DNA from 2 places in the Buttiauxella noackiae genome. Region 2 is predicted to be linked to the other one. Evidence: predicted binding sites of a transcription regulator. Region 2 holds the regulator's gene; the other holds the start of a gene.
What was found. The regulator Fur, encoded in region 2, represses iron uptake genes when iron is present. The targets are predictions, from matches to a motif close to ATAATAATGAGAACNACTATCAA.
Positions count from the first base shown of each region.

Region 1: IX31_RS01025 (TonB-dependent siderophore receptor) is a predicted target of Fur. The motif match lies at 2,076-2,098, and genes of this name have one in related genera.

Region 1 is NZ_JPRU01000001.1:237,842-243,580, forward strand. It holds gene IX31_RS01025 (TonB-dependent siderophore receptor) at 1-1,982, opposite strand, end outside; gene IX31_RS01030 (alpha,alpha-trehalase) at 2,288-4,000, opposite strand; gene IX31_RS01035 (serine/threonine protein kinase) at 4,137-5,522, opposite strand; gene IX31_RS01040 (hypothetical protein) at 5,563-5,739, opposite strand, start outside.
Region 2 is NZ_JPRU01000001.1:1,562,033-1,567,771, forward strand. It holds gene ybfF (esterase) at 1-538, shown strand, start outside; gene ybfE (LexA regulated protein) at 674-955, shown strand; gene fldA (flavodoxin FldA) at 1,105-1,635, shown strand; gene fur (ferric iron uptake transcriptional regulator) at 1,918-2,370, shown strand; gene chiQ (ChiQ/YbfN family lipoprotein) at 2,462-2,794, opposite strand; gene chiP (chitoporin ChiP) at 2,842-4,239, opposite strand; gene glnS (glutamine--tRNA ligase) at 4,712-5,739, opposite strand, start outside.

The DNA of each region.
Region 1 (5,739 bases), 1.3 Mb from region 2:
ACGCGCAGAGTATTTTCGTTATCCGCCCATTGCTTGCCAATATAGCGTACGCCCGCACCCAGACTGATACCTAAGTCGGCTTTGAACATTCCCCACAGGCTTGCCATTTGGTCAGGTGTCACATACGGCGTATTGCCGTCGTTACCGTCGATTGCATCCTTAAAGCGCACTTTGTTGTAAGTGTACCCAGCAATGGTTGAGAAACGCTGATTCCACTGTGAACGCGCTTCCAGCTCAACGCCCTGCGAGTGAACCTTACCTGCTGGCTCAAAGTAACTGCCCTGAACCACACGGTTACCGACATCTTTCTGCGTCAGGTCGTATAGCGCGACGGTATACATATCTACTGTGCCAACCGGCTGATATTTCACACCCGCTTCGTACTGCTCGGCAGTGGTCGGCTTGAGCAATTTGCCATCAGCATCAGGCAGAACCTGCGGTGTAATTGCCTGGCTGTAACTGACGTAAGGAGAAACCCCATTGTTAAACGCATACAGCAGGGAGGCACGTCCGCTGAAATGATCATCGGTGCGGTTATCTGTCACGTCACTGTCAATGGCTTCAGCCACGATATGGCTTTTGGTCACCATATGGTCGTAACGACCAGACAGTGTCATATGCCACTGATTCCACTTCATATCATCTTGTAAATAGATGCCAGTCTGTTCGTACTGACGCTTACCTGCTTTGGTCAACAGACCCTGATTAATAGTGGAGTAAGTCGGGTCGCGTGGATCGTAATAGTAGAAACCGCCAGGGCCGCCAGATTCGCCCGTCCATGGATTCAGGTTAGTGGTGTAAGCGGAATCATCAGAGAGGTTGTTGGTGTATTTATGGAATTCACCGCCGAGCACCACTTTGTGGTCCAGTTCGCCGGTTGCGAAATCCGCTTCCAGTTGGTTATCGATGGCGTAAGCGTCGAGCGATGAGGTTTCACCGCTGTAATAACGCATCAGTTCATCGTGCGCTGCATCTGCCCAGCCAATTTGGTAAGCCTGCTTCAGGCCCACATTTGAGTGAGTGTAACTGGCGTTGGAGCGGAAGGCCCACACGTCATTAAAGCTATGAGCGAACTCGTAACTGTAAATTTGCTGGTGGCGTTTGAATTCGTCATTACCCGGTTCGACATCAGAGAAACCGGTATCGAGTTTGCGTCCGGTAGAAGAATAGAGACTGCCGTCAGACGGAACAGAACCGTGGAAGCCGCCCGATGGATCTTTTTCCAGATAAGCGCGCAGCAACAACGAGGTATTTTCGCTCGGTTGCCACAACACTGAGGGGGAGATGGCATAGCGTTCTTCACGCGTTTTCTCATACTGGGTATCGGTATTTTTTGTCATACCGATGAGGCGCCAGGCCCATTCATCATTGATCGCATTGGTATAGTCGAATGCGGTGCCGTTGGTATTGTTGTTACCATACATAGCACGGACGTGGCCTTCCTCAATGAACTGCGGGCGTTTTGAAGTTTCCATTACCAGTCCGCCAGGAATGGTTTGCCCGTAAAGTGCGGAAGATGGCCCTTTGATAACGTCAATACGCTCAAGGAACCATGGGTCAACCTGCACAACGTTGTAACTGCCGCCGTCACTCATCAGGCGCAGGCCGTCAAGGAAGGTGTTATTCACATCACCGCCGTGAAAACCGCGCAGTGCAACTGTGTCATAACGCGTCGCACCGCCAGCAAAACCGGTGAAAGCGCCAGGTGTGTAGTTAAGCGCGCTGTTTACCGATAATGCACCCTGATCATCAATTTGTTGACGAGTCACGACAGACACCGACTGACCGGTAGTGATTAACGGCTCATCCGTTTTGGTGGCGCCACGACTGACCGTCGCGCTGTAACCCTGGGTTGGGCTGGTGGAGGTTTCTGTAAGTGTGTCGGTGACAATGACGGTATCTTCCGCCATCGCGTAGGTTGGAGCAGCAAGAGCAAGCGCGCAGAGTAAAGCGGAACGCTTTACGGTAAATGCCAGTTTCATTTAATTATTTTCCCGAGAAGGTCTTTTTGTTATCACCTGAAGAGCCGATCTGTGCCGGAGGGTTTGATATAAATTCAGGCGATCTTATAACGAATAGGAATGCGAATTATTATTGTTATTGTTTATGTAAGCAAGTGCAAATATTGGCAGGTAGAGAATTAAAACCCATGAAAAGACAGGTGTTTTACAGAAGAGTGCCGACTTTACCAGACCCCCTCCCTGGAGAGGGGGGCTGACAAGGTCGGTTGTGGGAGAGTTTTTTCTCCTTCTCCTTGAGAAAAGGAGAGGGTCAGGTTGAAACTATATTATTGGGCTGATGCGGCTTCAATCTTCGTTGTTTCAGTGACAGGCCCCGGTGTCGCAGAAGGCAATTTATCCGGTGTGGAATCGCAGGGCTTCTCTTTACCGCATAACAAATCGAGCATTTTCAGCGTCACGCCGTTGGTCCAGCCAAAACCATCCTGGAGAGGATATTCACCGCCACCACCGCCTGTACCCGTGCTGGATACATCATACTTTTCTACCAGTTTCTGCTCGCGGTTGTAGGTATGCTGCACATTAGTCATGAAGCGCCAGGTGACTTCCATGGCTAAATCTTTATGCCCGTAATTCTGCAATCCTTCGGTAGCCACCCATTGCAACGGAGCCCAGCCATTGGGTGCATCCCACTGCTGACCCGTTTTCAGATTGGTTGTCGCAAGCCCACCGGCTTTAAGCAGTTGCGCGCGAGTGATGGTTGCCATTTTGTCCGCACGCTCTTTCGAGGCCACGTGCACATAAAGCGGGAACAGTGCGGCGGCGGTCAACTGAGAGCGAACAGCGTTAGTTTTGAGATCGTAATCGGCATACCAGCCCTGTTTGCTATTCCATAAATGCGCTTCCAGAGCTTTCTGGCGAGCATCTGCCAGTTGCTGGTATTGCGTTGCAGCACTGGTGTCTTTCGCAACAGTGCTGGCGTGCGCCAGCGTTTTTTCCATCTGGAATAACAGGGCGTTTAAATCGACCGGTACGATTGAAGTTGTGCGAATCGAACCAAGTTGTTCCGGGTTATCCATCCAACGAGAGCTGAAATCCCAGCCCGAGGCGGCAGCGGCACGCAAATCACGATAGATTTCTGTCGCGGGCCGATTCGGGTTGTTTTTCGCGGTAGTCACATCATCCAGATAAGATTCAGTACGCGGCGTATCTCTGTCATCCCAATAGCGGTTCAGGACTGAGCCATCTTTAAGTTTCACTACGCGCAGGTTTTCAGAACCCGGTTGCAATGCATCGCTACCCTGCATCCAGTAGGCGTACTCTTTTTTCAATTGCGGCAGGTAAGTGGTGTAGGTTTCATCACCGTTATGGCTGGCCAGCAGTTCAACCATAAAAGCAAAGAACGGTGGTTGCGAACGGCTCAGATAATAACTCCGGTTGCCATTGGGAATATGCCCCCAGGCATCAATTTCGTGGGCAAAGTTATCCACCATATCCTGCACTTTGTCCCAGTGGCCGCTTTCTGCAAGCCCCAGCATGGTGAAATAACTGTCCCAATAATAGACTTCGCGAAAACGCCCGCCGGGTACGACATACGGCTTAGGTAACGGTAGCAACGAGTCCCATTTATCAACGCTGTCTGTGGTGCGCGTTAGCACCGGCCACAGGCTATCGATATGTTCACGCAGCGTCTGTCCTTCAGGTGGAACATATTTTTCACCCTCGCGCGGCAGGGTGAAGTTCACATTCACAAAATGACGTAAATCGAAGCCAGATTGATTGCGCTGCATGCGGTAGTCCGCAAGGATCATTAACGGATCGTTATTAGGAACCGCATCTGCAAAGGTCTTTTGGTCAGGGAATAATTTTGCAGTCTGGACATCAGTAAATAGCGGGCCAAGGAGCACATCTGGTGGCTGGGGCTGCGGTTGTTGTTCGTCAGCCGCCGAAGCGGGCAAGGTAAAAGCGACGAACGCACAACCGATAGCTATTTGAATCGCAAGCAATAAACTACGAGGACGGCGCAAAGCAGGATTTATCATCTATTGTTCTCCTTTTCATGATCGCGTGAAGTTTTAGCGATCAACCCTATGAAAACCTTAGACGAATTTGCGGGCAGTACCAGGTGCCATGTCGCATATTAAAGGAAAGCAGATAATTTACCTGCGGCACTGGCGCTTACCCTTGCGGATTAATTAACCACGTTCCGGCTTGTTCCACAGACAACGTCATGTTCCGCGTCTTATTATTGCCACGCAACGTGATCTGATATTTCCCGGCAGGCAGTTGCAAGAAACCATACCCATTGGCCCCAGGCGTGATTTTTTCTGTTTTGCCATTCACATCCAACTCTTCACCCTCATTCATGCGGACATATACGCGTGCCAGCATACCGTCAGTGGCGGGTACAACAGTTTGAGTTGCCACCGGTTGGACTTTTTGCGCCACGGGCGTCTCAAGTTTTGCCGTCTCGGCAGTTGGCGTTGCCGAGAAATATCCACCAAAAATGACCGCGCCTATCGCCACGCCAGCCAATAAACTGGCCGCTATCTGCAGTGGCAATTTGTAGCGTTTGCGCAAAGGAGATAGCGGAGTCATCTCGGCATCTTCCAGAGCAACCAACATGGTGCCCGGTTGTTTTAGTGATGTGTTGCCATTGATGCCGCTCATCGGAATTTCGGCCAGGGCCGCAAATTCAGCAATAGATTGCGGGCGGTCTTCAGGTTTTAGCGCCAGCGCGTGGTCTACGGCCTGCAACAAACTGTGGGAATAGCCTTCAGGGCCATTCTTCGCGAGTTTAACGCAAGGGTCCTGAATCGTGCGGGTGACACTAGCAGGAGGGCAGGTACCGGTTATCAACGTATAAAGAATGGCACCGAGCGCATAGATATCAGTCCATGGCCCTAATTGGTTTTCGAGATCGTCAGCGTACTGTTCCAGTGGGGCAAAACCAGGATTAAGCGGCGTTTTAATCTCGTCGCTGTTTTCTGCGTTGGCGCGCAGTGGAGCACCTGCGTTAAGTAGCAGCGGCGCTCCGTTGTCCTGAATCTGAATACTACGCAGGGACAAATCACGATGAATAAATCCTTCGTCGTGCAATGTGGCCAGCGCTCCGCACAACATCGGCAAAATCCTGCGTAACCAGGCATCGTTGATAATTTCGGGATGTTGTTGATGCAAATCTGCAAGCGTCATGCCGCTGGAGTAACGTGTTGCTGCATAGGCGGTTTCGTTTTGCGTCCAGAAACTTAAAACCTGAAGCAGGTTAGGGTGGTTGAATTGCGCAAGCTGACGAGCTGACTGCACAAAGCGACTCATACCGGAGTTGAACGCCTGGCTATCTTGTTTACTGCGCAAAACCAGCTGCATATTATCGCTACGAATGGTCAGCGCACGCGGCATAAACTCATTGATTGTTACCGGTCGTTCAAGTTGATGATCCCACGCTTTATAAACCACGTTGGTATTGGTGGACTCAGTCACTTGCTGAATTTCAAATTCGTCGAAACGGAAACCTGGCGGCAGAGCGTCGGGAAGTTCTTGTTCGTAATCTTTATCAGTCATGATGGCCTTTCTATGCACGAAATCGACGAATATTCACAGGTTATTTCTGGGAGCGCCATGCGCCGACCGCCGGATCACGCAGTTGCGGACGCAGGGAGTCAATCAACAGCAAGGTAATAGGTGTATCTGGCGCAAGCCATGCCGACCATACTTTACGTACTTGGTTTAAACGCGTCTGAATTCCTGCCTCATCAACGGTCATTTCACGCGGAACCTC
Region 2 (5,739 bases):
TGAGAAAGCGATTATTATTGGCCATTCAATGGGCGGCAAAGTGGCGATGGCACTGACTGCCATTGCCCCTGAACGTATTGATAAATTAGTGCTGATTGATATCGCGCCAGTGGATTATCAGGTTCGTCGCCATGATGAGATTTTCGCAGCGATTAATGCGGTTAGCGCATCTGATGTTAAAACTCGCCAGCAGGCCGCGACCGTGATGCGCGAGCATCTTGATGAAGAAGGTGTCATTCAGTTCTTACTGAAATCCTTTGCCGATGGCGAATGGAAATTCAATGTGCCGGTGCTGTGGGAGCAATATGAGCATATTGTCGGCTGGGAAAACATTCCCGCATGGAACGAACCGGCGCTATTTATTCGCGGCGGCGCATCTCCTTATGTTGATGAATCACATCGTAGCCAACTGCTTTCCCAGTTTCCTCAGGCACGTGCTCATGTGGTTGCCGGTGCCGGACACTGGGTTCACGCAGAAAAACCTGATGCTGTTTTGCGCGCAATCCATCGTTTTATCGACACAACAACGACAAACTGATTAAAAACAAACCGACTGGCCGCAAGATGTGGCTAACGCGTTGGCGCGCAAGCCATGCTGATGTATGATTGCGCGCTAAAATGCGCCAGAGCACCCCGCTCCGTGCCACCTGAATTCCCTGTCAGTAGTCTAATCATGGCAAAAGAACAAACGGACCGTACTACATTAGATCTGTTCGCGGACGAGCGTCGCCCGGGGCGACCAAAAACCAATCCGCTAACGCGTGATGAGCAATTGCGTATCAATAAACGCAACCAACTCAAGCGCGATAAAGTACGCGGCCTGAAGCGAGTGGAGCTAAAGCTCAATAACGATGCGGTAGATGCTCTCAATCAGTTGGCTGAAGCGCGCAATATCAGTCGTAGTGAATTGATTGAAGAGATGCTGCTCGAACAACTGAAGCAACATCTCAGTTAGTTTTAATGCTGCTTCCCTGTTAGATTTTGCAGACTGTGCACTACGGGGTCATAGCAGTTTCCGCACTGTGATGTGTTCTGCTATGATTGCCCTATCTGTGGCTAAATAGCAGCCACCATACCATTAAGTATCAAGAGGTTATTTTACTCATGGCAATCGTAGGCATTTTTTTCGGCAGCGACACCGGTAACACCGAAAATATCGCGAAAATGATTCAAAAACAGCTCGGTAAGGATGTTGCTGAGGTGCATGACATTGCTAAGAGCAGCAAAGAAGACCTGGAAGGCTTCGACATTCTGCTTCTCGGCATTCCAACGTGGTACTACGGCGAAGCGCAGTGCGACTGGGATGATTTCTTCCCAACTCTGGAAGAAGTTGATTTCAATGGCAAACTGGTTGCCCTGTTCGGCTGTGGTGACCAGGAAGACTATGCAGAATACTTCTGTGACGCATTAGGTACTATCCGTGACATCATTGAGCCGCGTGGTGCAGCTATCGTCGGTCACTGGCCAACGGCGGGTTATCATTTCGAAGCGTCTAAAGGTCTTGCAGACGACGACCACTTTGTTGGGCTGGCAATTGACGAAGACCGTCAACCTGAACTTACTGCTGAACGTGTTCAGAAGTGGGTTAAACAAGTTTCTGAAGAACTAAACCTGGCTGATATCATCAACGCCTGATTCCAGATGCGGCACAACTATTAGGTTGCGCCGCATTGATAGTTATTTCCGATTAAAATAATTGCTACAAATTTTTAACTTTCCAGTTTGTCCCTGTACAATGAACTCCTGACAAAATAGCTAACAAGGCAATCAAATCGCGACTCAACCGCCATTTCTTAGCTTGATTATGCATAATACTTGCGGTTCCCATTTAGAAGTGGCAGTTCTATAATGAGACGCATTCATCTTAACGCTCACCCTGAGTCCGAGCGAATCGTTAAGCAACAGGACAATTTCCGCATGACTGACAATAATACCGCATTAAAGAAGGCCGGCCTGAAAGTCACGCTTCCGCGATTAAAAATCCTTGAAGTGTTGCAGGGGCCGGTGAACCATCACGTCAGTGCGGAAGACTTATATAAACGTCTGATTGATATGGGCGAAGAGATTGGTCTCGCCACAGTTTATCGTGTATTAAACCAGTTTGATGATGCAGGCATTGTGACTCGTCATAACTTCGAAGGCGGCAAATCCGTATTCGAACTGACGCAACAGCATCACCATGACCACCTGATTTGCCTGGACTGCGGCAAAGTTATTGAATTCAGTGATGATTCAATCGAAGCCCGCCAGCGCGAAATCGCATCACGTCATGGTATTCGTCTGACTAACCACAGCCTGTACCTGTACGGTCATTGCGCTGAAGGTGATTGCCGTACCGACGAAAACGCGCACGAAATCAGCGAAAAGTAATCTGCATAGCCTGACATCCCTGACCCGGATGTCACCTATAAAAAAACCGGTGAGACAATTCACCGGTTTTTTTATTGCTCAAATACGGTAACTATTTGTTGTTTGCGCGGATTTCCTGCCAGATTTTATCGCATTTAGCTTTAACAGCCTGGTCATTACCCGTTTGTGTTGCCTGAATGCAGTTCTGGTAATCCAGTGTGCGAACGGTTTCTTTCTTCGCAAACTCTTGATGCTCTTTTTCCTGACCCAGTACATTCAGCACGCTTTGGCAGGCCTGGATTTTATCAGGGTTACCTTCTGCAGTGTTAATGCAGGCACTATATGCTTGTTTCAGCTTTGAATCTTCCGGAGCAGTTTTAGGTTGTTGCTGTGCACATGCACTCAAACCTAACGCCATCACCACAGTCAGAATGATTTTTTTCATGCTTGATATCCTTAAAAAAACCGGGCGTTTTCACGCCCGGATTCGAATCAGAAGATGGTGAACGGTGCGATGACGATGAATTTCACGTCGCGCTCATCCTGGAAGATGTTGCCGTAACCACCGCCCCAGCTTGGGATGTCTGAATGGTTGTCATACTGAGTGAAGTGCAGTTTGAACAGAGTACCTTTCGCACGGCCATCCTGAACGGTATACAATGCATCAAGGCTGTAGGCAGATTCTTTCAGGCGATTATCAGCATCGTAGTAACCGTCAGTGGTTGGTTTAGAGCTTGGTTTTGCATCCCATGCGTACACATAAGAAGCACCCACTGCCCAACCTGCCAGATTCCAGTTGCTCAGGTCATACATCGCGCCAGCAAATACTGCTTTTTCACCGTTGGCGTTGAAGTCAGAGCGGTTATCCCACCACACATCAAGACGACCGTTTGAAGATGCATAAGTTGGGGTCATACGCTGCAGGAAGTAACCTTGTTGGCCATCGGCTTTAACAATAGTTCCTTCAAGACGCAAATCAACCTGGCCCACGCGGTATCCGAGAGTCAGAGCTTGTAACCATGCTGTGCCGTCGTACAGATCGTTAACGCTGCCATCAGAAACTTTGTCACGCGTGCCGTAGAACTGGTAGCTGGTTGTTAACGGGCTGCCGGCGATATCAAATTTGTAGCTTGCTTTGGTGAAGTACTGATCAACGTAGCCTTCAGCCTGCCCAAATGCCGCTTCGAGAATGAAATCATTTTTGAAGTCATACTTCGCGCCAAGAGAGTGTAAATATTCAACTTTGGTGTTTTTGTCGTTCTGATAGAACTTGTCCATTTCCAGGTGCCATGGAGCTTTGTACTCGTTGGTCCACATGTAGGAGAAGCTCAACGCACCAGAATCGCCGTAGTCAAAGTTTGCACCGGCTTCAGCACCCTGATAAGTACCAGGCATGAAGCTCCAGTGCGGTGCGAGCAAGGTTTGCCCGGTTGGCTGAATGTAACCGCCACGCGCCCAAACTGGACCGTATTTAAATTTAGCTGCTGCTTTATAGAGGCTAATACCGCTTTTATCACCTGAATAATCTTCGTCGTAAGCTTTGTTTACAGAGGAAAATGCGATTTCGTTCGGGTGACCGCTGTCGCCGTTTTCTGCCATTTCGATAGCAGTAAAGGCCGCGATATCGAGACCGAACATGTCAGCGGCGAAACCAGACTGGAAGTCCAGGTTGGCGTTCCAGGTAGAGTGCGCAAGGTTAGTTTCATATTTGTCAGTCGTAACATCTTTACGGTCACGCTCACGTTGCCAGTAATAAACACCACCGGTCAGAGTCGAGTCATCAATAAAACCTGCGGCACTTGCCTGAGGGATGACTACCAGTCCTGAAAGAGCCGTGACACCTGCAATTGCAAGCGCCAGTGCACTACGTTTGCCACTAAACGTACGCATATATTATTCCTCTTTGACGTATCAATAATCGCCGGACGTTAAAAGACGCCTTATGGCGAAAAAAAGTAAAAATGCCTAACGGCTAAAGCGGTTATGAATATTTGCCCGCATTACTGCTGCCCTTAAGACTATTTTTCGCGACGCGAATTATCAATGACTTTGTAAGAGTTCATTCCGATATTATGACAGAGAGCACATAATTTATGAGTATTTGTAACAAACAACGACACTAGGATTTTATCTTGATAATTAAGTTTTATAAAATACAAAGCTCTATATGAGAGCGCTCACATTATAAAAAGAAGAGTTTTTAATGTTCCGAGGTTGACCATAAAAAGTAGACAGTAAGAAGTGTAAATAACATTAATTCGCAACGCGAATGTGAAGATATTTTTAAGCAAATGATTATAAAGCGAAAAAAAACGCCGCAATTTGCGGCGTTTTTGTCAGATATTGACTTAGGGAAAAGGAACTACTCGCCCATTTTCGCCCAGGTATCACGCAAGCCAACGGTACGGTTAAATACCAGTTTGTCAGCAGTTGCATAACGGCTATCCAGGCAGAAATAACCTTCGCGCTCGAACTGGTACGCTTTGCCTTTTTCGGCATTTTGCAGACTTGGCTCAACGAAACCTTGCTTGATCACCAGAGATTCCGGGTTAATCGTCGCCAGGAAGTCTTCCGCAGCGCCCGGGTTGGCAACGCTGAACAGACGGTCGTAAAGGCGAATTTCAACCGGCAGTGCATGCTCTGCGCTTACCCAGTGGATAACGCCTTTCACTTTGCGGCCATCAGCCGGGTCTTTGCTTAATGTGTCCGGATCGTAGGAGCAGTGCAGCACGGTGATGTTCCCTGCTTCATCTTTCTCAACGCGATCGGCTTTAATCACATATGCATTGCGCAGGCGCACTTCTTTGCCCAGCACCAGACGCTTGTACTGTTTGTTGGCTTCTTCACGGAAGTCAGCACGATCGATGTAGATCTCACGGCTAAACGGTACCTGGCGGCTGCCCATTTCAGGCTTATTCGGATGATTAGGCATAGTCACCATTTCAACTTCACCTTGCGGGAAGTTTTCGATGATCACTTTCACCGGATCGAGAACAGCCATCGCGCGCGGTGCGTTCTCGTTCAGGTCATCACGGATACAAGATTCCAGAGACGCCATTTCAACGGTATTGTCTTGCTTAGTCACACCAATACGCTTACAGAACTCACGAATTGAAGCGGCCGTATAACCACGGCGACGCAGACCAGAAATAGTCGGCATACGTGGGTCATCCCAACCTTCTACAACCTTCTCTGTCACCAGCAGGTTCAGCTTGCGCTTAGACATGATGGAGTATTCAAGATTCAGGCGAGAAAACTCGTACTGACGCGGATGCGCAGGAATAGTGATGTTATCCAACACCCAATCGTACAGACGACGGTTGTCCTGGAACTCCAGCGTACACAGAGAGTGCGTAATGCCTTCTAACGCATCGGAAATGCAGTGGGTGA